Regions from separate parts of the Streptomyces sp. NPDC018029 genome, predicted to be linked through region 1. Evidence: riboswitches for the same ligand, from Rfam matches in the RefSeq annotation. Region 1 holds a riboswitch; the other holds the start of a gene.
The links. Region 1 has a riboswitch for S-adenosylmethionine ahead of thrC (threonine synthase). Riboswitches for the same ligand answer to the same signal wherever they lie in the genome.
Positions count from the first base shown of each region.

Region 2: another riboswitch for S-adenosylmethionine. It lies ahead of ACH4D5_RS38495 (aminotransferase class V-fold PLP-dependent enzyme); the one in region 1 lies ahead of thrC (threonine synthase).

Region 1 covers NZ_JBIRFV010000005.1:167,273-175,967, forward strand. Annotated here, with positions in the region: gene otsB (trehalose-phosphatase) at 1-844, shown strand, start outside; gene ACH4D5_RS17075 (trehalose-6-phosphate synthase) at 867-2,273, opposite strand; gene ACH4D5_RS17080 (glucosyl-3-phosphoglycerate synthase) at 2,324-3,268, opposite strand; SAM riboswitch class I at 3,445-3,573, shown strand; gene thrC (threonine synthase) at 3,567-4,886, shown strand; gene ACH4D5_RS17090 (MoaD/ThiS family protein) at 4,973-5,248, shown strand; gene ACH4D5_RS17095 (cold-shock protein) at 5,668-5,871, shown strand; gene groL (chaperonin GroEL) at 6,201-7,826, shown strand; gene ACH4D5_RS17105 (esterase/lipase family protein) at 7,918-8,695, opposite strand, start outside.
Region 2 covers NZ_JBIRFV010000020.1:4,448-13,142, reverse strand. Annotated here, with positions in the region: gene ACH4D5_RS38510 (response regulator transcription factor) at 1-367, shown strand, start outside; gene ACH4D5_RS38505 (SLC13 family permease) at 466-1,878, shown strand; gene ACH4D5_RS38500 (glycerate kinase) at 1,909-3,126, shown strand; gene ACH4D5_RS38495 (aminotransferase class V-fold PLP-dependent enzyme) at 3,075-4,457, opposite strand; SAM riboswitch class IV at 4,622-4,739, opposite strand; gene trpD (anthranilate phosphoribosyltransferase) at 4,836-5,900, opposite strand; gene ACH4D5_RS38485 (cytochrome bc complex cytochrome b subunit) at 6,049-7,689, opposite strand; gene ACH4D5_RS38480 (Rieske 2Fe-2S domain-containing protein) at 7,686-8,695, opposite strand, start outside.

The sequences.
Region 1 (8,695 bases):
CCTGCCCGAGCCGCCCGGCCTGCCCGAGCCCGTGACGCCCGCGGGGCGCGACGGCCTCGCGGCGTTCCTCGCCCGGCCGGAACGCGCCGTGGTGGCGCTGGACTTCGACGGGACGCTCGCCCCGATCGTGCCCGATCCCGAGCAGGCGCGCGCCCACCCGGACGCCGTGCCGGTGCTCGCCGCGCTCGCCCCCCGCCTGCGGTCGGTGGCGGTCGTCACGGGCCGCCCGGCGGGTGTCGCCGTCCGCTACGGCGGCTTCGCGGGCGTCCCCGGCCTGGAGCACCTCGTCGTCCTCGGGCACTACGGCGCCGAGCGCTGGGACGCCGTCACCGGCACGGTCCGCGCCGCCGAGCCGCACCCCGGGGTCGCGGCCGTCCGCGCCGAGCTGCCCGGCTTCCTGGACGGGATCGGCGCCTGGCGCGGATCGTGGATAGAGGAGAAGGGCCGCGCCGTCGCCGTGCACACGCGCCGGGCGCAGGACCCGCAGGCGGCCTTCGAGGCGCTGCGCGAGCCGCTCGGCGAGCTGGCGCACCGGCACGGCCTGATCGTCGAGCCGGGCCGGCTCGTCCTGGAGCTGCGGCCGCCCGGCATGGACAAGGGCGTGGCCCTCGCCGAGTACCTGCGCGAGGTGGGCGCCGAGTCCGTCCTCTACGCAGGCGACGACCTCGGCGACCTGCCCGCCTTCGGCGCCGTGGAGAAGCTCCGCTCGGACGGTGTCGCGGGCCTGCTCGTGTGCAGCGGCAGCGCGGAGGTCAAGGAGCTGGCCGGGCGGGCCGACCTGGTCGTGGACGGCCCGCAGGGTGTCGTACGACTCCTGTCGGCGATCGGCGCCCGGCTGACCTGAGCGCGCGGGCGCGCGGGGCGCCTCAGCCCGTCAGGGCCCGCAGCTGGTCCAGGAACCACTGCGCGGGCGGCAGCGCCGTCGCCGCCGCCGCGAGGCGCTTCGTGCGCTCGGCGCGCTCCTCCGGCGGCATCAGGAGGGCCGTGTGCAGGGCCTCCGCCGTGGCCGTGACGTCGAAGGGGTTCACGGAGAGCGCGTCCTCGCCGAGCTCCTCGTGGGCGCCCGCCTCCCGCGACAGGACCAGCGCGCAGCCCTCGTCGGAGACGACCGGCACCTCCTTCGCGACGAGGTTCATGCCGTCGCGGATGGGGTTGACCAGGGCCACGTCCGCCATGCGGTAGGCCGCGAGGGAGCGCGCGAAGTCGTCCTTGACGTGCAGGACCACCGGGGTCCAGCCGTCCGTCCCGTACGTGGCGTTGATGTCCTCGGCGACCCGGGAGACCTCCGCGGTGTAGTCGCGGTAGACCGCCAGGTCCTGCCGGGAGGGGTAGGCGAAGGCGACGTGCACGACGCGCTCGCGCCACTCGGGGTGGGTGTCGAGCAGCTCGCGGTAGGCGTGCAGGCCCCGCACGATGTTCTTGGACAGCTCCGTCCGGTCCACCCGGACGATCAGCTTCCGGTCCTCGCCGTCCTGCGTGCCCGCCTGCTCCCGCAGCGCCCGCATCCGCTCCTCGACGTCGTCGCGCCGCGACCGCTCCCGCAGGAAGTCGGCGTCGGCGCCGAGCCCGTGCACCCCGATCCGCGTGCCCGAGGTCCCGCCGACGAGCCGCACACAGCACTCCGTGAACGCGTCCGCCCACCGCCCGGTGAGGAAGCCGAGCCGGTCGGCGCCGAGCATCCCGCGCAGCAGCTGCTCGGCCACGTCGTCCGGCAGCATCCGGAAGTAGTCGGCGGGCGCCCACGGGGTGTGCGAGAAGTGGCCGATGCGCAGGTCCTCGCGGAGCTCCCGCAGCATGCCCGGCACCAGCGCCAGGTGGTAGTCCTGCACCAGGACGGCCGCCCCCGGCCCCGCCTCCTCGGCGAGCGCCTCGGCGAACGCCCGGTTGTACGTCTCGTACGCCGCCCACTGTGCGCGGAACTCCGGTCCGAAGACCGGTTCCAACGGCGTCTGGTAGAGCAGGTGGTGGACGAACCACAGCACCGAGTTCGCGATGCCGTTGTACGCGTCCGCGTGGACGTCCGCGTCGATGTCCAGCATCCGTACGCCGGGCTCACCGACGCCCCGGCGCACCGCCTCGCGGTCGCCGTCGCCGAGCGCCGCGCACACCCACAGGGCGTCCGCCTCGTCGCCGATGGCGCTGAGCCCGGAGACCAGGCCGCCGCCGCCACGCCTGGCGGTCAGCTCACCGTCCTCTCCGACGGTGTACGAGACGGGGCCGCGGTTGGACGCGACGAGTACCTGTGCTGCTGACGAACCGTGCTCGGAGACCATGTGGCAAAACGTAGCCCGTCCCGGGGCCGGGCAAACGTACGGGCTCCGGGTCACGCCACGCGGCGGTGCGCGTACTCGGCGATGCTCGTCATGGGCGGCCGCTCCTCCGTGTCGACCGCGTACGTCCGCGGCACGAACGCGTGCTCGCCCCGCTCGAACTGCGTGAGCTCGGGGCGTACGAGATGCCCGCGCGCGAGCCGCAGCTGTGCCGTCCGGTAGATCGCCGCCGCCATCCGCCCGAGCGCCTGCCCGTCCTGGTGCCGGTGCTTGCGCACCCCGACGTCCACCTGTGCCAGCGCGTCCAGGCCCACCGTGTGCAGCGCGTCGACGAGCAGGCCGAGCTCCACGCCGTACCCGACGGGGAACGGCAGCCGCTCCAGGAGCGACCTGCGGGCCGCGTACTCGCCGCCGAGAGGCTGGACGAACCCCGCAAGCTGCGGCCAGTGCATGTTCAGGAGCGGCCGCGCCATCAGCTCCGTCACCCGGCCGCCCTGCCCGGCGGCCTCGCCGAGCGGGCGGTCGTACATCGCCTTCACGAAGGCCACGTCCGGGTCGGTGAGCAGCGGTCCCACGATCCCCGAGACGAAGTCCGCGGAGAACTCCCGCAGGTCCGCGTCGACGAACGCGACGATGTCACCGCTCGTCGCGAGCAGCGAGCGCCACAGCACCTCGCCCTTGCCCGGGACCGCGGGGACGCGCGGCAGGATCTCGTCCCTGCGGACGACCTTCGCGCCCGCCGCCGCGGCGACCTCGGCCGTACGGTCCGTGGAGCCGGAGTCGATCACCACCAGCTCGTCGACCAGCGGGACCTTCTCCATCAGCTCGCGGCGTATCTCGGCGACGATCTCGCCGACCGTCCCCTCCTCGTCGAGCGCGGGCAGCACGACGCTCACCGAGGCGCCGCCGGCGCGCTTGGCCTCGGCGAGCCGGGCCGGCGGCCGGTCGGCGACGGACCAGGAACGCCTGCTGAGCCAGCGCTCGACCTCTTCCAGCACGGTCGCGGTCCTCCCATAGGTGATCGATGAGGTGATCGATGTGATCCATCTCGCGGTTCGGACGACTATCTCAAGGGTCCGGGGCTTCGGTTACAGTCTTGAACAACGCCGGTGACCATCGCATGTCGGGGTCACCGCCGCGTTGAGATCGACAACTGAAACCCATAATCGAAAACCGCTCATCCAGAGGGGCAGAGGGAAACGGCCCGTTGAAGCCCCGGCAACCCTCCCGCCGACCGCGAGGTCACGGTGGGGAAGGTGCCAATTCCGTCTCGCGGCGAGATGCGTCGCGAGGAAGATGAGGAGAAAGGGCCTCGCCTCCATGGCTGTGCAGACCGTCGCCACCCAGAGCACCACCCCTTCCGTCGACCTCGGGCCCGCCTCCGGCCTCTCCTGCCGTGAGTGCGGCACCACGTTCCCGCTCGGCCCGATCTTCGCCTGCGTCGAGTGTTTCGGCCCCCTCGAAGTCGCGTACGACCTGCCGCTCGGCGACCCGGAAGCCCTCCGCAAGCAGATCGAGGCAGGCCCCGCCAACATCTGGCGCTACGCCCCGCTGCTCCCCGTCCCCGCCGACGTGGCCGACAAGCCGAACCTGAACCCCGGCTGGACCCAGCTCGTCAAGGCCGACAACCTCGGCCGTGAACTCGGCTTCGAGCAGGGCAAGTTGTTCGTCAAGGACGACTCCGGCAACCCCACGCACTCCTTCAAGGACCGCGTCGTCGCGCAGGCCCTCGAAGCGGCGCGCGCCTTCGGCTTCACCACGCTCTCCTGCTCCTCCACCGGCAACCTCGCGGGCGCCGTCGGCGCCGCCGCCGCCCGCGCCGGCTTCCGCTCCTGCGTGTTCATCCCGCACGACCTGGAGCAGGGCAAGGTCGTCATGGCCGCGGTCTACGGCGGTGAACTCGTCGGCATCGAGGGCAACTACGACGACGTGAACCGCTTCTGCTCCGAGCTCATCGGCGACCCGCTGGGCGAGGGCTGGGGCTTCGTCAACGTCAACCTGCGGCCGTACTACGGCGAGGGCTCCAAGACCCTCGCGTACGAGATCTGCGAGCAGCTCGGCTGGGAGCTGCCCGACCAGCTCGTCATCCCCATCGCCTCCGGCTCGCAGCTCACGAAGATCGACAAGGGGCTGAAGGAGCTCATCGCCCTCGGCCTGGTGGCCGACAAGCCGTACAAGATCTTCGGCGCGCAGGCCGAGGGCTGCTCGCCGGTGTCGACCGCCTTCAAGGCCGGCCACGACGTCGTACGCCCCCAGAAGCCGAACACCATCGCCAAGTCGCTGGCCATCGGCAACCCCGCCGACGGGCCGTACGTCCTGGACATCGCGCGCCGCACGGGCGGGGCGGTCGAGGACGTGAACGACGAGCAGGTCGTCGAGGCGATCAAGCTGCTCGCCCGCACGGAAGGGATCTTCGCGGAGACCGCGGGGGGTGTGACGGTGGGCGTCACGAAGAAGCTCTTCGAGGCGGGGCTTCTCGACCCGGCCCTCACCACGGTGGTCCTGAACACCGGGGACGGCCTGAAGACGCTTGACGCTGTCGCCGAGACTTCGCAGGCCACCGCCACGATCAAGCCGAGCCTTGAGGCGTTTCGCTCCGCGGGCCTTGCCGGCTGAGGTTGTTGCTTCCCTGCGGGGCCGTTGTGGCTGGTCGCGCAGTTCCCCGCGCCCCTTACGGGGCCCGTATCCCCCTGAGGTGAACCATGAGTGTCAACGTTCGCATCCCCACCATTCTGCGCACCTACACCGGCGGCAAGGCCGAGGTTGCCGCCGAAGGGGCGAATCTGGGTGAGGTCATCGCCGACCTGGAGAAGAACCACACCGGGATCGCCGCCCGCGTCCTGGACGACCAGGGCAAGCTGCGCCGCTTCGTCAACGTGTACGTGAACGACGACGACGTCCGCTTCGAGCAGGGCCTGGAGACGGCCACGCCGGACGGCTCGGGCGTCTCGATCATTCCCGCCGTCGCCGGCGGCTGACCTTTTCGCAAGCACCCTGCGTAATTCGAATTGCCCCCTCCGCGAGAGAAGCGGAGGGGGCAATTCTGCTTGGTTGAGCGCGGTACAGTTGGGAAGCGTGCTTCGCCGTCAGTGCCGAGTGCATATACGAAGTCGGCCCGGAGCCGACAAGAAGTAGCCAAAGCGCACTGCCCATTTGAGCCCCATGTGCCTTTTGCCCGGCCCGACTTGCCCTGGATTCCGGTGAATTCTCCGCATATTACCGATCGGGCGCGCCCAGAATTCTCGTCCGATTGACCTGTTGCAGACGGCAGTTGGACAGATACATTCAGCGGCGGTCGACGCGTTCCGGCGCACACCCCCAATCAGTGGGGGGTGAGGTCTGACCCGGGTCCGCGAAGTGCGGTCCTGTGCAAGGGCCAGTAATAGGGGAGTTAGGCATGGCTCAGGGCACCGTCAAGTGGTTCAACGCGGAGAAGGGGTACGGCTTCATCGCGGTCGACGGTGGTGCGGATGTTTTCGTCCACTACAGCGCGATCCAGATGGACGGCTACCGCACCCTTGAAGAAGGTCAGCGAGTCGAGTTCGAGATCTCGCAGGGCCAGAAGGGTCCGCAGGCGGACATGGTCAAGCTCGCCGTCTAGCTCGGCGCGATCGACCACCGAAGCAAGCATCGCGAGGGGCTCGTATCCCACAGGGGTACGGGCCCCTCGTGTGCGTCCGGTGCGGGCCCCCGGGGGGCGTCCGTGCTCCCGCGCGCCGGGCGGATCTGGCGGGAGCACCTTGCACTCGTGGGGGTCGAGTGCTAATCATTGGGCTTAGCACTCTCCGAGTGAGAGTGACAGAACTTGGATCGGGTCGGTGAGGTCCGCAGGCCGCGTGGGGCAAGGAACCACACGGCACGCAGTCCGTCCGTCGCGGGCACCAGCACGGTCCGTTTGCGTTTCCACCCCGTCCGGGAGGACCACTTCACATGGCCAAGATCATCGCGTTCGACGAGGAGGCACGGCGCGGCCTCGAGCGCGGCATGAACCAGCTCGCCGACGCCGTCAAGGTGACCCTGGGCCCCAAGGGTCGCAACGTCGTCCTCGAGAAGAAGTGGGGCGCCCCCACGATCACCAACGATGGTGTTTCCATCGCCAAGGAGATCGAGCTCGAGGACCCGTACGAGAAGATCGGCGCCGAGCTGGTCAAGGAGGTCGCGAAGAAGACGGACGACGTCGCCGGTGACGGCACGACGACCGCGACCGTCCTGGCCCAGGCCCTGGTGCGCGAGGGTCTGCGCAACGTGGCCGCCGGTGCCAACCCGATGGCCCTCAAGCGCGGCATCGAGAAGGCCGTCGAGGCCGTCTCCGGCGCCCTGCTCGAGCAGGCGAAGGATGTCGAGACCAAGGAGCAGATCGCTTCGACGGCCTCCATCTCCGCCGCCGACACCCAGATCGGCGAGCTCATCGCCGAGGCGATGGACAAGGTCGGCAAGGAAGGCGTCATCACCGTCGAGGAGTCCCAGACCTTCGGTCTGGAGCTGGAGCTCACCGAGGGTATGCGCTTCGACAAGGGCTACATCTCGGCGTACTTCGCCACCGACATGGAGCGTATGGAGGCGTCGCTCGACGACCCGTACATCCTGATCGTCAACTCCAAGATCTCCAACGTGAAGGACCTCCTTCCGCTCCTGGAGAAGGTCATGCAGTCGGGCAAGCCGCTGCTGATCATCGCGGAGGACGTCGAGGGCGAGGCCCTGTCCACGCTGGTCGTCAACAAGATCCGTGGCACCTTCAAGTCCGTCGCCGTCAAGGCCCCGGGCTTCGGTGACCGCCGCAAGGCCATGCTCGGCGACATCGCCATCCTCACCGGTGGCACCGTCATCTCCGAGGAGGTCGGCCTCAAGCTGGAGAACGCCGGTCTCGACCTGCTCGGCCGCGCCCGCAAGGTCGTCATCACCAAGGACGAGACGACCATCGTCGACGGTGCCGGTGACAGCGACCAGGTCCAGGGCCGCGTCAACCAGATCCGCGCCGAGATCGAGAACAGCGACTCGGACTACGACCGCGAGAAGCTCCAGGAGCGCCTGGCGAAGCTCGCGGGCGGCGTGGCCGTCATCAAGGCCGGTGCCGCGACCGAGGTCGAGCTCAAGGAGCGCAAGCACCGCATCGAGGACGCCGTTCGCAACGCGAAGGCGGCCGTCGAGGAGGGCATCGTCGCCGGTGGTGGCGTGGCCCTGCTGCAGGCCTCCCAGGTCTTCGAGAAGCTGGAGCTTGAGGGCGACGAGGCCACCGGTGCCGCCGCTGTGAAGCTGGCCCTCGAGGCCCCGCTGAAGCAGATCGCGGTCAACGCCGGCCTCGAGGGCGGTGTCGTCGTCGAGAAGGTGCGCAACCTGACCGTCGGCCACGGCCTGAACGCCGCGACCGGTGAGTACGTCGACATGATCGCCGAGGGCATCCTTGACCCGGCGAAGGTGACGCGCTCTGCCCTGCAGAACGCCGCCTCCATCGCCGCGCTGTTCCTCACCACCGAGGCCGTCATCGCCGACAAGCCGGAGAAGGCGGGCGCTGCCCCGGCCGGCGGCGGCATGCCGGGCGGTGACATGGACTTCTGATCGACCTCTGGTTGATCACTGTCCCGTACGTACCGAGGGCGGCACTCCTTCTCGCGAAGGGGTGCCGCCCTCGGGCGTTTCCCGTCCCGCCCTACGGCAGGCGGTCCATGATCCAGGTGCAGAGTTCCTCGGTGACCAGGGTGTGGCCCTCGTTCCGGGAGGCGCAGAGGAATTCGTCCAGCTCGCTCTCCTCCTCCGCGGAGGCCGTGACCGGCGCGTAGAGCTTCTCGTGGGTGTCGATGTCGCGCAGGGCGATGGCGCTGACCGTCGGCACGAAGCAGTGCTCGCGGAAGTCCGCCTCGGAGCCGAGGCCGATCAGTGCGGGGATCTTGTTCAGCTCGTCGGCGAGGATGCCGAAGCCCTCCAGGGTGCCGCCCGGCGCGCCGTCGATCTCGGGCAGGCCCGTGGTGCGGATGCGGGGCCTGCGCAGGGTCACCACCCGCAGCTGGGCGACGAGCTGGTCCTCGCCCGCGGACTGCGTGTACAGGTGGGTGCCGGTGATGGCCAGGCCCTTGCCGTGGAAGGCCTGCTCGCCGGCCGGGATGCCGTTGCTCTCGCCGATGCGGGAGCCATTGGACACGCCGATCTTCTTCGGCCGCGAGGGCCAGCGGCCCACCCGGTCCAGCTCGGCGAGGAAGGTGCCGCGCTCCTTGTCCGTGTCCGGGGTGTCGCCCCACTCGCTGATGTGCTGCCACAGCAGCTGGCGGGCGGCCGGACTGTTCATCTGGTTCGAGAACGCCGCGTTGAGGCGCCGGATGTAGTGCGCGAACGACTGCAGCGCGACGGGTATCCAGGCGCCGCGGTGCGGGCTGTCGTACGAGAAGTACAGGGCGGTCTGGTGGTCGTTCTCGCCCGTCCCGCCGTCGTGC
Region 2 (8,695 bases), on a different contig from region 1:
GATGACCAAGCCGTTCCGCTTCGAGGAGCTGCTCGCCCGGGTGCGGCTGCGGCTGCGCACGGCGGCCGGGGCGCCCGAGGTGACGGTGCTGCGCAGCGGGGAGCTCACGCTGGATCTGCGGACCCGCAGGGCTCGTTCGGCCGAGCGCACGGTGGACCTGACGGCGCGTGAGTTCGTCCTCTTGGAGCTCTTCCTGCGCCATCCCGGGCAGGTTCTCTCCCGCGAGCAGATCCTCTCCCACGTGTGGGGTTACGACTTCGACCCGGGCTCGAACATCGTGGACGTCTACGTCCGCGCGCTGCGCAAGAAGCTGGGCTCGGAGCGGGTCGAGACGGTGCGCGGGATGGGGTACCGGCTGCCGGAGTGAGCCGCGCGCGCCGACCCACCGACCCGCGCGCCGGCTCGGTGAAACTCCCTTCATCTGCGCCTCATTGAGGGCTCACGGCGCCGCACCACGCTGAACGCGTGACCTTGAACCTGCGGCAGGCCGTGACCCTCTGCGCGGCGCTCAGCGTCTGCGCCCTCCTCGCGGTTCCCGGGAACTTCCCGGGGCTCGGCGCAGACGCCCGCCTGACCCTCGCCGTCTTCGCCCTCGCGACGTGCGCCTGGATCGGCACGCCGATCGACGACACGTACATCGCGCTCGGCGCTGGTCTCGCGCTCACCGCGACCGGCGTGATCAGCAGCGACACCCTGTTCGGCACCCTCGGCGACGAGACGGTGTGGCTGCTGATCTGCGCCTTCGTGCTGGCGGCGGCCGTGGCCCGCAGCGGGCTCGCCGGGCGGGCCGCGGCCTTTCTGGTCAGCGGGGCGCGCAGCGTACGGCAGTTGACGCATCTGACGACCGCGGCGCTGGTCGTGACCGCCTTCGCGGTGCCGGCGACGTCGGGGCGCGCCGCGCTCGCGCTGCCCGTCTTCCTCGCGCTCGCCCAGGTCCTCGCCGACCGGAAACGACTGGTCGTGATGCTCGCGCTGCTCTTTCCGACCGTCATCCTTCTCTCCGCGGTCGCGACTCTGATCGGCGCGGGAGCACATCTGATCACCGTGTCGGTGCTGTGGGAGGCGACCGGCGAGCGGATCGGCTTCACGCAGTGGCTGCTGCTCGGCCTGCCGCTCGCCATGACGTCATCCCATCTGGCGGCGGAGGCCGTCCTGTTGACCACCACCCGGCGCGCCGACCGCCGCGGCCCGGTCCACATCACCCTCGACCAGCTCCAGGCCCACAGCGAACAGCCGGTCACCGGCCCCTGGGAGGCTGCCGAGACGCGCTGCGCCCTGCTGCTCGCCACCGTCGTCGTCCTGTGGTGCAGCGAACCGCTGCACCAGGTGCCGCCCGCCGTCGTCGCGCTGATCGGCGCGGTCGTGGCCTCCTCGCCCGCGCTCGGCACGGTCGGCCTCAAGGACGCCCTCAAGACGGTGCCCTGGTCGCTGCTCCTCTTCATGGCGGCGACGATGGCGATGGGCGTCGCGCTCGCCGACTCGGGGGCGGCGAGGTGGCTGGTGTCCGGGCTGCCCCTGGACCTGTCCCCGTGGCTCTTCCTCACCGTGGTGGTCGCGGTCAGCACGGCCGCCCACCTGGTCCTGCAGTCCCGCTCGGCGCGCTCCTCGGTCCTGGTCCCGCTGGTCGTCGCGGCGGCCGTCGGCACCGGCGTCAACCCGGTCGCAGCCGCGCTCGCCTCCACGGCCGCGGCGGGCTTCTGCCACACGCTGCCCGCCTCCGCGAAACCCGTCACCCTCTTCGCCGAGATCCCGGACACCCCCACCTACACCCCGCGCGACCTGCTGCGCCTCTCCGCGGTCCTCGCCCCGCTGACCGCCGCGCTCGTCCTGCTCTTCGCCGTGACGCTCTGGCCGCTGCTCGGCGTCCCCGTCCGCTGACCCCGCCCTTGAAACCCCCTGGAGACCGTCATGCTGACCCGTTTCGCCATCGCCCCCAGCGGCTTCAAGGAGTCCCTGTCCGCGAGCTCCGCGGCCGAGGCCATCGCCGCCGGTGTACGCCGAGTCGTCCCGCACGCGGAGACCGATCTGATCCCGCTGGTGGACGGCGGCGAGGGCACCGCCCGCGCGCTGGCCACCGCGGGCGGCGGGCGGCTCGTCGCCCTGCCCGCGACCGGTCCCGTCGGCCAGCGGATCGGCACGCACTTCGCCCTGCTGCCCGACGGCACGGCGGTCGTCGAGATGGCGGCCGTGGCGGGGCTCTCGCTGGTCCCCCGCGAGCTGCGGGACCCGGGCGCCACCACGACGTACGGCGTGGGCGAGCTGATCCGCGCCGCACTCGACGCGGGCGCCCGCCGCATCCTGGTCGGCTGCGGCGACTCGGGCACGTCGGACGGCGGCGCGGGCGCCCTGCAAGCCCTCGGCGCCCGGCTCCTCGACGCCGACGGCTGGGAACTGCCGCACGGCGGACGGGAGTTGACGCGGCTGAGCCGCATCGACCCGAGCGGCCTCGACCCGCGCCTCGCGGCCACCGAGCTCCGCGTCGCCTGCAACCCCTTCAACGTCCTGTGCGGCGAGCGCGGCGTCGCCCGCGTCTTCGGCCCCCAGAAGGGCGCGACACCCCAGCAGGTCGAGCAGCTCGCGGCCGCCCTGGAACACTGGGCGCACCTCCTCATGCGGGATCTGCCCGTGCGCACCGACCTCTTCGAGGGACCGGGCACGGGCGCGTCGGGCGGCCTCGGCGCCGGGCTCGCCGCACTCGGCGCCGCACTGCTCCCCCGCTTCGACGTGCTGCTCGAACGGCTCGACCTCGACGAGCGGCTGGCCCGCGCCGACCTGGTCATCACCGCGGAGGGCGCCCTCGACCACCAGACCCCGCGCGGCAAGGTCCCCGCCGAGGTGGCCCGCCGCGCGAAGCGGTCCGGGCGCCCGGTCCTGGTCCTCGCGGGCATCATCGGGGACGGCGCGCACACCGTCCGCGCGCTGGGCGTGGACGCGTACAGCGCGATCCTGCCCGCCCCGGTCTCGCTGACGGAGGCGCTCGGCCGGGGCGGCGAGTTCCTCACCGACGCGACGGAGCGGGCCCTGCGGATGATCCAGCTCGGCTCACGGCTGCCCGGGGGCCGGCTGCCCGCGGGTCAGGCGGCGGCGCTGGTGTCCGGCACGCAACGCCCGTCCTCGGTGCGGTAGTTCCACCGCGCGCCGTCCGACACCAGCTCCTTGACGGCGCGTACGAAACGCTCGACGTGCTCGTCGGGGGTGCCCGCGCCGAAGCTCACGCGGATGGCGTTCAGCGACTTCTCGCCGGGCGCGGCCTCGGGGGCGCCGCACGCGCCGGGCTCGTCGGGCTCGCTGCCGAGCAGGGTGCGCACCAGCGGGTGGGCGCAGAACAGGCCGTCCCGTACGCCGATGCCGTACTCGGCGGAGAGCGCGGCGGCGAAGTGCGAGCTGTTCCAGCCGTCCACGACGAAGGAGATGACGCCCACGCGCGGCGCGTCGTCCCCGAAGAGCGAGAGCACCCGCACGGCGGGCACCTCGGCGAGCCCCTCGCGCACCTTCGCGATCAGGTACTGCTCGCGGGCGACGAGCTGGTCGAAGCCCGCCTCGGTGAGCGCCTTGCAGGCGGCGGCGATGGAGTAGACGCCGATGACGTTCGGCGAACCGGCCTCGTGGCGGGCCGCGCTCTCGTGCCACTCCACGTCCACGCCGCCGCCTGCTTCCTTGGGGCGTCGCGCGACCTTACGGGAAGCGCCGCCACCCGCGAGGTACGGCTCGGCCTCCCGCAGCCAGTCGGAGCGGCCCGCGAGGACGCCGGAGCCGAACGGCGCGTACAGCTTGTGTCCGGAGAAGGCGACCCAGTCGACGTCCAACTCGCCGATGGAGACGGGGTGGTGGGGCGCGAGCTGCGCGGCGTCGAGGACGATCCGGGCGCCGTGCGCGTGCGCGGCGGCGGCCAGCTCCCGCACCGGCCACAGCTCGCCGGTGACGTTGGAGGCACCGGTCACGCACACCAGCGCCGGGCCGTAGGGGTCGCGGTCGGCGAGGGCCCGCTCCAGGGTCTGGACGGCCTCGTCGGGGGTGCGCGGCGCGTTCAGGTAGGTCACCCGGGCGTCCCGCCACGGCAGGAGCGAGGCGTGGTGCTCGGTCTCGAAGACGAAGACCTCGCAGCCGGCGGGCAGGGCGGCGGCGAGCAGGTTCAGCGAGTCGGTGGTGGAGCGGGTGAAGACGACCTGGTCGTCCTCGCGGCAGCCGAGGAACTCGGCGACGACGGTCCGGCTGTTCTCGAACAGGTCGGTGGAGAGCTGCGACAGGTACCCGGCGCCGCGGTGCACGCTGCCGTAGTACGGCGCGTACGCGGCCACGTCGTCCCACACCCGCTGCAGCGCCGGCGCGCTCGCCGCGTAGTCGAGCGCGGCGTAGCTCACCTCACCGCCGGTGACCAGCGGAACGGTGACGTCCCGGCCGAGGACCGGCAGCGGGGCACAGACGGCGGCGTCGACGGCAACGGCGGAAACAGACATGGCGAACTCCCGTGAGAAGCAGGCGAGATCACTGCGCCGGACGTCGGTCGACGGCGCAGGAGAAAGGTGAAAAAGGGTGTGCGGAGGCGGGGCGTAGAAGCCCTGTCACATTCGCTGGCTCACGAGACTGCTCCCTTGAGGACCAGGACCCCAGGGTTGCGAGGGGTCCGCGCTTGCCATACGCCTTGCTGCGTACGACCTGGTCTTCACCCGGGGCACCCCGCCACGGACGGAGGGTTGCCGGACAGCGGGCCGGGGCCGTAGTCGCTGTCACTCATGACCTGTGCAGCATCCTGCCACACGATCTTCGACGCGCAAGGCGCAGTCCAGAATCCGGACTGCGCCCTGCGTCACATCACCACCGCCCAGGGGCGGCTCTCAGCGGTTGCTCGCTGCCACCCAGCGCTCCAGGGCCTTCTTCGCGGCGCCCGAGTCGATGGCCTGCGCCGCCCGGGCGATGCCGGCCCGGATCTGCTCGGTCAGCGGCTCGTCGGTGGGCGTCAGGGCGGCCAGCGCCGCCGCCGAGTTGAGCAGCACCGCGTCCCGCACCGGCCCGCTCTCCCCGTCGAGCAGCCGCAGCGCCACCTCCGCGTTGTACGAGGCGTCGGCGCCCCGCAGCGCCTCGACGGGCACCAGGTCGAGCCCGACGTCCCGCGGGTCGAAGGCCTCCTCGCGCACGGCGCCGTCCCGCACCACCCAGACCCGGGAGGTGGACGTCGTCGTCAGCTCGTCGAGCCCGTCGTCACCGCGGAAGACGAGGGACGAGTGCCCCCGCTCGGCGAAGACGCCCGCCACGATGGGGGCCATCCGGGGGTCGGCGACCCCGACGGCCTGGGCGCGCACTTTGGCCGGGTTGGTGAGCGGGCCGAGGAGGTTGAAGACGGTCCGGATGCCCAACTGGCTACGGGCGGCACCGGCGTGGCGCAGCGCCGGGTGGAACTTCACGGCGAAGCAGAACGTGATGCCCGCCTCCTCGGCGACCTCGACCACCCGCTGCGGGGTGAGGTCGAGGTTGACGCCGAGCTTCTCCAGCACGTCGGAGGCGCCGGACGCGCTGGAGGCGGCCCGGTTGCCGTGCTTGACGACTTTCGCGCCCGCTCCGGCGACGACGATCGCGGACATGGTCGAGATGTTGACGGTCTTGGCGCCGTCGCCGCCCGTGCCCACGATGTCGACGCTCGGGCCCGGCACGTCGATGACGTTGGCGTGCGCGTACATGGCGCGTACCAGACCGGAGATCTCCTCGACGGTCTCGCCCTTGGCCCGCAGCGCGACCACGAAGCCCGCGATCTGCGCGTCGGTGGCCTCGCCGCGCATGATGCGGTCCATGGCCCAGGCCGTGTCGTCGGCGCTCTGGTCACGGCCCGCCAGCAGGCCGTTCAGTACGTCGGGCCAGGAACGGCCCGCCGCGGTGTCGCCTCCTGCGGGGGTCACAGCGTTCATGGCCGCTCCTGGTTTTCGTCTGTGTGTGTACTTGGGGTGAGCCCCACCCTATCCAGCCCCGGGGACGGCAAAGAGCCCCGTCCATTGCCTGGACGGGGCTCTTACCGTGGCGACCTTGGGAGGTCAGAGCTTCCGAGCTCCGGAATGATCAGTGGTGGCCGTGGCCGCTCGTGATCTCCTTGTACTCGTCGGCGGTGGGCTTGGGGATCTGACCCTCTTCCCCGAAGTAGCCCTTGGAGAGCTTGGCCCGCAGCTTCTGCGAACCGGACAGCTTGCGCTTGACGCCGTTCTCGTCGACCGCAGGGCCGAGCTCGACCGGCTTGTACTGCTCGTGCGCGGTGAGCGTGTGCAGCTGCTCCTTGCTGAGCGGCTCGTGGACCTCGATGAACTCACCGTGCGGCAGCCGCTTGATGATGCCCGACTCGCGGCCGTGCAGCACCTTGTCCCGGTCGCGCCGCTGCAGACCCAGGCAGATCCGCTTGGTCACGATGAAGGCGATGACCGGTCCGACGAAGAAGGCGATCCGGACGAACCAGGTGATCGCGTTCAGCGACAGGTGGAAGTGCGTGGCCCACAGGTCGTTGCCACCACCGACCAGCATGACCATGTACGCCGTGATCCACGCGACACCGAAGGCCGTGCGGGTCGGGGCGTTGCGCGGGCGGTCCAGGATGTGGTGCTCGCGCTTGTCGCCGGTGACCCAGGACTCGATGAACGGGTAGACGGCGATGGCCACGAGGACCAGCGGGAAGACGATGACCAGCGGGATGAACACACCCAGGACGAGCGTGTGACCCCAGAGGTTGATCTCCCAGCCCGGCATCACACGGATCAGACCCTCGGCGAAGCCCATGTACCAGTCGGGCTGGGCGCCGGTGGACACCTGGTCCGGGCGGTACGGGCCGATGGCCCAGATCGGGTTGATCGAGGCGATCGCCGCGATGACCGCGATGACACCGAAGACCAGGAAGAAGAAGCCTCCGGCCTTGGCCATGTAGACGGGCAGCAGCGGCATGCCGACGACGTTCTTGTTGCTCTTGCCGGGGCCCGCGAACTGCGTGTGCTTGTGGTAGAAGACCAGGATCAGGTGCGCCACCACGAGGCCGAGCATGATGCCCGGCAGCAGCAGGATGTGGACCGAGTAGAACCGGGCCACGAAGTCGCCGCCGGGGAACTCGCCGCCGAACAGGAACATCGACAGGTACGTGCCGACGATCGGCACCGACAGGATGGCGCCCTGCATGAAGCGGACACCGGTGCCGGAGAGCAGGTCGTCCGGGAGCGAGTAACCGGTGAAACCGGTGAACATGCCGAGGACGAACAGCAGGAAGCCGAAGAGCCAGTTGACCTCACGCGGCTTGCGGAACGCACCCGTGAAGAACACGCGCATCATGTGCACGAACATGCCGGCGAGGAAGATCAGCGCCGCCCAGTGGTGGATCTGCCGGATCAGCAGACCACCGCGCACATCGAAGGAGATGTGCATGGTCGAGTTGAACGCCTCCGACATCAGCTGTCCCTGCATCGGGATGTAGCTGCCGTGGTACTCCACCTCGTTCATCGACGGGTGGAAGAACAGCGTCAGGTACACACCCGTGAGGATGATGATGATGAAGCTGTACAGGCAGATCTCGCCGAGCATGAAGGACCAGTGGTCCGGAAAGATCTTGCGCATGTTGGCCTTGGCGAGGGAGTAGATCCCCAGCCGGCCGTCGGCCCAGTCGGCGACGCGCTCGCCGGCGGGCGCTTGCTTGCGCTGTTCGTTGGAGGAAGTGGTGGTGGTGCTCATCCGCGCTCCCAGAAGGCAGGACCGACGGGCTCTTCGAAGTCGCCGAGCGCCTCGAGGTAGCCCTTTTCGTTCACGCCGATGCGCAGCTGCGGCAGGGCGTGACCAGCCGGGCCGAAGATGACTCGGGCACCGTCGGAGAGATCGAAGGTGGACTGGTGGCACGGGCAGAGGACGTGGTGCGTCTGCTGCTCGTACAGGGAGATCGGGCAGCCCACGTGGGTGCAGATCTTGGAGTACGCCACGATGCCTTCGTGCGACCACTCCAGCTCGCGCTTGTCCTTGATGTTCTCCGGCTGAATCCGGACGATCATCAGGGCGGCCTTGGCGATCTGGGTCTGGAAGTCGTGGTCGTGCTCCGACATGCCCTCGGGCATGGCGAAGGTCAGCGACCCGACCTGCACGTCCGCGGGACGCAGCGGCTCGTGGGTGTTCATGTTCACGAGCATCTTGCCCTTGGCCCACTTGGTGTGCCGGAGCTTGTCCTCGGGCAGCGGCCCGAGGTCACGCAGCAGGACGACACCGGAGAGCGGGACCAGGGCCAGCGCGCCGAACATCGTGTTGCGGATCAGCTTGCGCCGACCGAAACCCGACTCCTCGGCGCCCTGCTTGAAGTCCGCCATGACCTTGGCACGGACCTCGGGCTCCGCCGCGATCGCGTGCCGCTCGTCGGTCATCTCGACGTCGGACATCAGGGTGCGGGCCCAGTGGACCGCGCCCGCGCCGATGCAGAACAGCGCCACGCCGAGGGTCGTGCCCAGGGCGAAGTTGAGGCCGCTGATGTGCCCGATCGGCCAGATGAAGACGCTCTTGTCGGCCGGGATCGCCACGTACGAGGCGATGAAGCCGACGGTCGCGATCATCGACAGCGTGAACAGGAACGCCACGACGCGCTCGGAACGCCGGGCGGCCCGCTCGTCGATGTCCTGGACGCGGTGCTCGTGGGGCGGCAGCCCCGGGTCGGCGAACGGGTTGTCCTCCGCGGTCGCCACCGAGCCGTGCTCGGTCT